2 regions of the Mycobacterium sp. DHQP2018-32-09 genome follow, and region 1 is predicted to be linked to the other one. Evidence: riboswitches for the same ligand, from Rfam matches in the RefSeq annotation. Region 1 holds a riboswitch; the other holds the start of a gene.

Region 1 (4,192 bases):
CGCGGCGAACGACAGCGGCTCGGTGTGGTCGAGCACCGTCGTCAACGCCTGCTGACGGTCGTCGATGGTGGTCGACGTCGCGAACGCGGACGCGATGACGAGCGTGGCCAGCACGACGCCGATGGTGAGGATCCGCCCGGGCGTGGTCCAGAGGAACCACCAGCGCGGATGGGCCGGGGTCGTCGGCGACCGTGACGCCAGCGGTTCGGTCGAAGGATGCGCCAACTCCACGGTCACCTGTGCGCGGACCTCAACTTCCCGGCTGGCGTGTATCGAGCGGACCCGATTCTATAAAAGAATCCTAAGAGTTGTCGGCGCGACGCGGACGCTTATCGTGAACCCGTGCGAGGCGATGGCGATGGCTGGGTGCGCGGCGACGGCGGAGCGCACTACTGGGGCAGGTTCGGAGCGGCCGGGCTGCTGCTGCGCGCACCCTGGCCCGACGGCGGCGCGGCGGTGTTGCTGCAGCACCGCGCGCCGTGGAGTCACCAGGGGGGCACGTGGGGTTTGCCCGGCGGTGCCCGCGACAGCCACGAGACCCCCGAGCAGGCCGCCGTGCGGGAGGCGCACGAGGAGGCCGGCCTCACCGTGGAGATGCTGACGGTGCGGACGTCCATCGTCACCTCGGAGATCGTCTCGGAGGTGACCCTGGGCGACGAGCGTTGCCCGATCTGGACCTACACCACCGTCATCGCCGACGCGCCGGAGCCGCTGGCGACCCGCCCCAACCGGGAGAGCGCCGAGCTGCGGTGGGTGCGCCTCACCGACGTCGTCGACCTGCCGCTGCACCCCGGGTTCGCCGCGAGCTGGGACGTGCTGCTCGGCGCTATCGCCGACCTGCCGCCAGCGTGACCTTGAGCGCGCGGGCCGCCGCCTCCGGATCGGCGGCCTCGGTGACGGCCCGCACCACGACGACGCGCGTCGCCCCGGCCGCGAGCACCTCGGGCAACCGGTCGCCGTCGATGCCGCCGATCGCGAACCACGGCTTTTCCGTGCCCGTGCGCGCGGTGAGTTCGGAGCTGAGTTCGGTGGCCGCGCGCACCAGATCCAGGCCCGGAGCCGCCCGGCCCGGTTTGGTGGGCGTGGGCCAGCACGGGCCCACGCAGAAGTAGTCCACCGGCTCGGCGATGGCCGCCGCCAGCTGCGTCGTGTCGTGCGTCGACCGACCCAGCAGCGGGCCGGGCCCCACGACGTCACGGGCCACCAGCAGCGGCAGGTCGTCCTGGCCGAGGTGCAGCACGTCGGCGCCCGCGGCCCGCGCCACGTCGGCGCGGTCGTTGACGGCGAGCAACGCGCCGTGCCTGCGCGCCGCGTCGGCGAGCACCTCGAGCGCGGCCAGTTCCTGGCGCGCCTCGATTCCCTTGTCCCGCAGCTGGATCACGTCGACTCCGCCCCGCAGTGCGGCATCGGCGAACTCGGCCAGGTCACCGCGCTCGGCGCGCGCGTCGGTGCACAGGTACAGCGTGGCGTCCCGGAGACGCCTGCGGGGTTCTCGCACGCCTGCGAGCGTAGGCTTACCCCCGACAGCACGGGAGTCCCGGGATCGGGGACTGAGAGTGGGCGCGGCCGCCCTTACCGTCGAACCTGATCCGGGTCATGCCGGCGAAGGGAGCAGGAGGTTGGGTGTCGTGAATCCGTCCCGGGGCTCGTCTGGGGCTTCGTCCAGGGGTTCGGTGGCGGTCGTCGGCGGCGGCGTCATCGGGCTGGCCGTGGCGCGGCGCGCCCTGCTCGACGGGTGGTCGGTGCGCGTGCACCGCGCCGCCGAGCGTGGCGCCTCCTGGGTGGCAGGCGGCATGATCGCCCCGTTCGGCGAGGGCTGGCCGGGCGAGGAGGCGCTGCTGGCCGCCGGGCTGGAGTCGCTGCGGCTGTGGCACGACGGGTTCCTCGACGGGCTGCCCGCCGACGTGGTGACCGCGCGCGGTTCGCTGGTGGTGGCCGTCGACCGCGCCGACGCCGCCGACCTCGCCCGGATCGGGGACTGGCTGGCCGCCCAGGGGCAGGCCGTCACCCCGCTGCGCACCGCCCGCGACGTCGAACCGCTTCTGGCGCAGGGCATTCGGCACGGCTTCCTGGCCGAGACCGAACTCGCCGTCGACAACCGGGCCCTGGTGGCCGCGCTGGCGGACGCGTGCGAGCGCCTCGGCGTGACCTGGGCTGCCGCCATCGACGACCTACGGGACACGCGCGACGCCGACGTCACGGTGCTCGCCAACGGCATCGACGCCCCCGCGCTGTGGCCGGGGCTGGCGGTGCGGCCGGTCAAGGGGGAGGTGCTGCGCCTGCGATGGCGCCCCGGCTGCCTGCCCGTCCCGACGCGCGTCGTCCGCGCCCGGGTGCACGGCAGGCAGGTCTACCTGGTGCCCCGCGCGGACGGCGTGGTCGTGGGCGCCACGCAGTACGAACGCGGCCGCGACACCGCGCCGACGGTCTCGGGGGTGCGCGACCTGCTGGCCGACGCGTGCGAGGTGATGCCGGCCCTCGGCGAGTACGAGCTGGCCGAGACCGCCGCCGGACTGCGGCCCATGACCCCGGACAACATGCCGATCGTCGGTCGGCTGGACCACCGCACGCTGGTGGCCACCGGCCACGGCCGGTCGGGTTTCCTGCTGGCGCCGTGGACGGCCCAGCGCATCGTCGAGGAGCTGAGAGTGGGGGTGCCCGCATGCGGGTGACGGTGAACGGCGACGACGTGGTGCTCGACGAGAGTGCCACCGTCGCAACGCTGGTGGCGAGCATGGGGCTGCCCGACCGCGGCATCGCGGTGGCGCTGGACTGGTCGGTGCTACCACGCTCGGAATGGGACCGCGTGCTGGCCGACGGCGCCCGCGTGGAGATCGTGACGGCGGTGCAGGGTGGCTGACGACCTGCTCATCGCCGGCCGCAGCTTCGGGTCGCGGCTCATCATGGGCACCGGCGGCGCCGCCAACCTCGCCGTGCTCGAGGCGGCCTTGGTGGCGTCGGGCACCGAGCTGACGACGGTGGCGATGCGCCGCGTCGACGTCGAGGCAGGCACCGGCGTGCTGGACCTGTTGCGCCGCCTCGACATCGCGGTGCTGCCCAACACCGCCGGGTGCCGCGGAGCCGCCGAGGCCGTGCTGACGGCGCGGCTCGCGCGGGAGGCGCTGGGCACCGACTGGGTGAAGCTCGAGGTCATCGCCGACGAGCGCACGCTGCTCCCCGATGCCATCGAGCTGGTGGCCGCCGCCGAGCAGCTGGTCGACGACGGCTTCGTGGTGCTGCCCTACACCACCGACGATCCCGTGCTGGCGCGCCGCCTCGAGGACGTGGGCTGCGCGGCGGTGATGCCGCTGGGATCGCCGATCGGCACCGGCCTGGGCATCGCCAACCCGCATCACCTGGATATGATCGTCGCGGCCGCCGGTGTGCCGGTGATCCTCGACGCCGGCATCGGCACCGCCAGTGACGCGGCGCTGGCGATGGAGCTGGGATGCGATGCCGTGCTGTTGGCCACGGCCGTCACCCGGGCCGACGATCCGCCGGTGATGGCCGCCGCCATGGCCGCCGGGGTGCGTGCCGGCAGGCTCGCCCGCCGGGCCGGCCGGATCCCCAAGCGATTCTGGGCGCAGGCGTCCAGCCCCGCCGTTCCCTGACGGCCGCCGCGCGACGCCGCCCGCGGGACACCCGGCTTCCGTGACATCCGGCTTCCGTGACACCCGGCTTCCGTGACACCAACGCCGCCCGCTGCGATCATGGGAGGCGATGATCGAACTGGTGGGCCTGACCAAGACCTTCGGCCGCAAGCGCGCCGTCGACGACCTGACCTGTTCGATCGAACCCGGTGTCGTCACCGGGTTCCTCGGGCCCAACGGTGCGGGCAAGACCACCACCATGCGGATGATCCTCGGGCTGGACCATCCCACGTCGGGTACCGCGACCATCGACGGCAAGACCTACCGCGAGCTGCGCCATCCGCTGCGCACCGTCGGCGCGCTGCTCGACGCCAAGCAGGCGCACCCGAGCCGGTCGGCGCGCGATCACCTGCGCTGGATCGCGGCCAGCAACGGCATCCCGGTGACGCGCGTCGACGAGGTGCTCGACCTCGTGGGCCTTGACGGCGGGCCGACGTCGGCGGCGGACAAGCATGCCGGCGCCCTGTCCCTGGGCATGAGCCAGCGTCTGGGCATCGCGGCCGCCCTGCTGGGTGACCCGCCGGTGCTGCTGTTCGACGAGC
Region 2 (4,192 bases), on a different contig from region 1:
GCGGGTGTCGGCGTCGGCTTGGCATCACCTGGCACCGGATCGGTGTGGGAGGCGTGCGTCCTACCCGTACTCGGCGCCCTGCTGTACGCCACGTTCCTCCAGGTGCCGTTCACGACGATGACTGCGGCGCTTCGTGATACGCGATTCCTGGGAACGGTGCTGCTGGTGAACTTCGCGGTGGTGCCTCTGGTGGTCGCCGGCCTGGTCGCAGGCGTGTCGCTGCCGACGGCGATCCTGCTCGGCGTGCTGCTGACATTGCTCACGCCGTGCATCGACTACGTGATCGTGTTCTGCGGCCTCGCGGGCGGCGACCACCTGCGGCTCCTGGCGGCGGCCCCGGTGCTGATGCTCGTCCAACTGCTCCTACTGCCGGTCTACCTGTGGGGCTTCGTCGGCGCCGAGCTGGCCGACGTCGTCGACGTGCGGCCGTTCGTCGAGGCGTTCTGCTTCGTGATCGCGGTCCCCCTGGGACTCGCCTGGGCCACGCAGGCGCTCGCGGTCAGGCATCGCAGCGGACGCGCCGTCGCCGCGGCGATGACCTCCGCGATGGTCCCGCTGCTGGCGGTGGCGCTGTTCGCGGTGGTTGCAGGGCAGCTGCCGAGGATCACCGGCCAGGCCCATCAGGTGCTGCGAGTGGTGCCGATCTACGTCGCGTTCCTGGTGGTGATGGCCCTGGTCGGCGTCTACGCGGGCCGGCTGGCGCGCCTGGACGTCGGGCGCACGCGGGCTCTCGTCTTCAGCGGCGCCACCCGCAACAGCCTGGTGGTGCTGCCGCTGGCGCTGGCCCTGCCCGACGCGTATGCGATCACGCCCGTCGTCGTGGTCACCCAAACCCTGGTCGAATTGCTCGGCATGCTCGCCTACGTGCGGGTGGTGCCGCTCCTGGTGCGGGCGACCACGTGACACCCGAGGACGTGGCCGACGCGCTGGTGGCCCTCGACGCCACGACCGTGCTGGTCGACGGCCGTTCGGGGTCGGGCAAGTCGACGCTCGCCGACCGGTTGCACGAGCGCTGGCCGCACAGCGTGGTCGTGCGACTCGACGACGTCTATCCGGGGTGGGACGGGCTGGCGTGGGCGTCCGCGCACGTCCTGGCCGAACTGCTGACGCCCCGCACGGCCGGCCGGAATGGCCGATGGCGGCGCTGGGATTGGTCGACGGGGACCCCGGCCGGCTGGGACGACGTGCCCGCGCGGCAGCGGCTGATCGTGGAGGGGGTCGGCACGCTGACCGCCGCGCACCGGGCCGCCGCCGATCTCGGCGTCTGGGTCGACGCCGCCGACGACGTGCGCAAACGGCGTGCACTGGCGCGTGACGGGGAGACGTTTCGTCCGCACTGGGACCGCTGGGCGGCCCAAGAGCGGGACTTCATCGCACGGCACGCGCCGCGCGCTCGCGCCGACCTGGTGGCCCGGTCCACGGCCGACGAACGCACGTGGGCGTTCACGGAGATCCGGTCGGGATGGCGTGGGGGCCGCGACCTGCGCTAACTTGTGGGGGAAGTACACGGGAGCGCGTACCGAGCGCGCTGAGAGGACGGCTATCCGGCCGTCGACCGTCTGAACCTGTCCGGGTAATGCCGGCGTAGGGAGTTCGCGTGGAGCAGTCGTCACCCCTCTCGTCTCACCCGTCGTCGCGTCGGCCGCCGGTGCGGTGGCGCGTCGTCGACATCGTGGTCGCCAGCGTGCTGGCCGTCGCCGCGGGTCTGATCTTCGTCATCTGGAACGTGGCGTCCAATCCCATCGCCACCCCGTTGGCGACGGTGGCACCCGGCCTGCAGGGGCTGGTGGGCGGCGGCTGGCTGTTCGCCGGGGTGCTGACGGCACTGGTGATCCGCAAACCGGGTGCTGCGCTGTACGGCGAGGTGGTCGCGGCCACGGTCTCGGCCCTGGTCGGCAACCAGTGGGGCATCCTCACCATCGAGTCGGGTCTGGTGCAGGGGCTCGGGGCGGAGCTGATCTTCGCCGTGTTCCTGTACCGGCGCTGGGGCTTGCCGGTGGCGGTGCTGGCGGGTGCGACGGCGGGAGTGGCATTGGCGGTCAACGACTGCTTCCTGTGGTACCCCGGTGCCACGGCGTCGTTCATCGCCGTCTACGCGCTGACGTCGATCGTGTCCGGCGCGGTGGTGGCCGGTGCGCTGTCGTGGGTCGTCGTGCGGGGGCTGGCCAGGACCGGTGCGCTGAGTCGCTTCGAAGCGGGCCGGGCGATGGCCGGATCGCCCTCCCGGTGACTGCGGGCGGCGCTGCCGTCACCGTCTCCGGGTGGGGTTGGCAGCACGCCGGCCACGGCGACTGGGCCGTCCGCGATCTCGATCTCGACGTCTCCCCCGGCGAACGGGTGCTCTTGCTCGGCCCGTCGGGTTCGGGGAAGTCGACCCTGCTCCACGGCCTGGCGGGACTGCTGGGCGGATCCGACGAGGGCCGCGAGACGGGCACGCTGCTGGTCGACGGCGGCCGCCCCGCCGCGCGGCGGTCCCGGATCGGCATGGTGCTGCAGGATCCCGATGCCCAGGTCATCCTGTCGCGCGTCGGTGACGACGTCGCGTTCGGCATGGAGAACTTCTCGGTGCCGCGGGAGGACATCTGGCCGCGGGTGGCCGAGGCGTTGCAGGCGGTGGGCCTGGAGCTGCCGTTGGGACACGACACGTCGACGCTGTCCGGTGGCCAGAAGCAGCGGCTCGCGCTCGCCGGGGTGCTGGCCATGCGGCCGGGTCTGATCCTGCTCGACGAGCCGACGGCCAATCTCGATCCCGCGGGCGTCCTCGAGGTGCGTGACGCCGTCGCCGCCGTCGCCGAGGCCACCGGGGCCACCGTGGTGGTGGTCGAACACCGCACCGAGGCGTGGCTGCCCGTCGTCGACCGCGTCGTCGTGCTGGGCGCCGACGGTGGGGTGGTCGCCGACGGGCAGCCGGAACCGACCCTGCGGCGGGAGCGCACGCACCTGCTGCATTCCGGGGTGTGGGTGCCCGGCGCTCCGACGCCGGACGTCGACCGCCGCCACCGCGTGGGTGGCGACGCGCTGCTGGTGGCCGAGGGCCTGCGGGTCGGCCACCGCCCCGGCGTGGTGGTCGGCCCGGCACTCGACGTCACCATCGCCGCAGGCCGCGTCGCCGCGGTCACCGGGCCCAACGGCACCGGCAAGTCGACGCTGGCGCTGACGGTGGGCGGCCTACTGGCACCGCTCGGCGGCAGCCTGGCGGCCGCGGCGGAGTTCGCGCCGTCCCCCCGGCGGCGCGCCCCGCATCGCTGGCGGTCGCGCGAGCTGCTGACGCGCATCACCAGCGTGTTCCAGGATCCGGAGCATCAGTTCCTCGCCCCCACCGTGCGCGCCGAGGTCGAGCTGGGGCCGCGGGCGGTGAAGATGCCCGATGCCGAGGTGCGGCGCGTCGGCGACGAGGTGTTGCAGCGGTTGCGGCTCGACCACGTCGCCGATCGCAACCCGTACACCCTCTCCGGCGGTGAGAAGCGGCGACTGTCGGTGGCGACGGCATTGGTCACGGCGCCCGCAGTGGTGATCCTCGACGAGCCGACGTTCGGCCAGGACCGACGCACGTGGGAGGAGCTGATCCGGCTGCTGGCCGATCTCGCCGATGCCGGGACGGCCGTGGTCGCCGTGACGCACGACGCGGAGTTCGTGGAGGTCCTGGCCGACGAACGGGTGGCTCTGAACCCGGCGGGGGTGACCCAGTGACCCCGCCGACCCCGGTGACCCCAGCGCCTCGGGCCACCCGGGCGACGGTGAACCCGGTGGCCAAGCTGCTGGCGGCGGCCGTCATCGCGGTGGCGCTGGTGTGCAGCGTCGACTGGGTGTCGGCGCTCGTCGCATTGCTGCTGGAGATCCCGCTGCTGTTGGCGCTGCACGTGCGCGGGCGCACGATGGCGGTCCGCGGCGCCGCCATCACCGCCGCGGCGGCGCTGGTGGCGCTGACGAACCTGCTCTACGGCGAGCCCAGTGGCGCCGTTCACTGGCACTTCCTGCTGGTCACCGTCAGCGACGGTTCGATCGCGCTCGCGGTGGCGATGTTCCTGCGCGTGCTGGCCATCGCCTTGCCGTCGGCGCTGCTGTTCGCCGACGTGACGCCGACGGAGCTGGCCGATGGGCTCGGGCAGCTGTTACGACTGCCCGCGCGCTTCGTCATCGGCGCGCTCGCGGGCCTGCGCATGGTGGGTCTGCTTCGCCAGGACTGGCAGTA

Evidence for each region. Region 1 has a riboswitch for thiamine pyrophosphate ahead of thiO (glycine oxidase ThiO). Riboswitches for the same ligand answer to the same signal wherever they lie in the genome.
Region 2: it holds a riboswitch for thiamine pyrophosphate, as region 1 does, so the genes downstream of both, AC30CM_RS10300 (ECF transporter S component) here and thiO (glycine oxidase ThiO) in region 1, are expected to answer to the same signal.

The regions. Positions count from the first base shown of each region.
Region 1 is NZ_JBYVYK010000027.1:48,339-52,530, reverse strand. It holds gene glnX (protein kinase G-activating protein GlnX) at 1-237, opposite strand, end outside; gene AC30CM_RS14795 (NUDIX hydrolase) at 343-852, shown strand; gene thiE (thiamine phosphate synthase) at 827-1,498, opposite strand; TPP riboswitch at 1,519-1,628, shown strand; gene thiO (glycine oxidase ThiO) at 1,629-2,672, shown strand; gene thiS (sulfur carrier protein ThiS) at 2,663-2,860, shown strand; gene AC30CM_RS14775 (thiazole synthase) at 2,853-3,611, shown strand; gene AC30CM_RS14770 (ABC transporter ATP-binding protein) at 3,721-4,192, shown strand, end outside.
Region 2 is NZ_JBYVYK010000016.1:70,697-74,888, reverse strand. It holds gene AC30CM_RS10310 (arsenic resistance protein) at 1-903, shown strand, start outside; gene AC30CM_RS10305 (nucleoside/nucleotide kinase family protein) at 900-1,490, shown strand; TPP riboswitch at 1,497-1,608, shown strand; gene AC30CM_RS10300 (ECF transporter S component) at 1,598-2,230, shown strand; gene AC30CM_RS10295 (ABC transporter ATP-binding protein) at 2,227-3,690, shown strand; gene AC30CM_RS10290 (energy-coupling factor transporter transmembrane component T family protein) at 3,687-4,192, shown strand, end outside.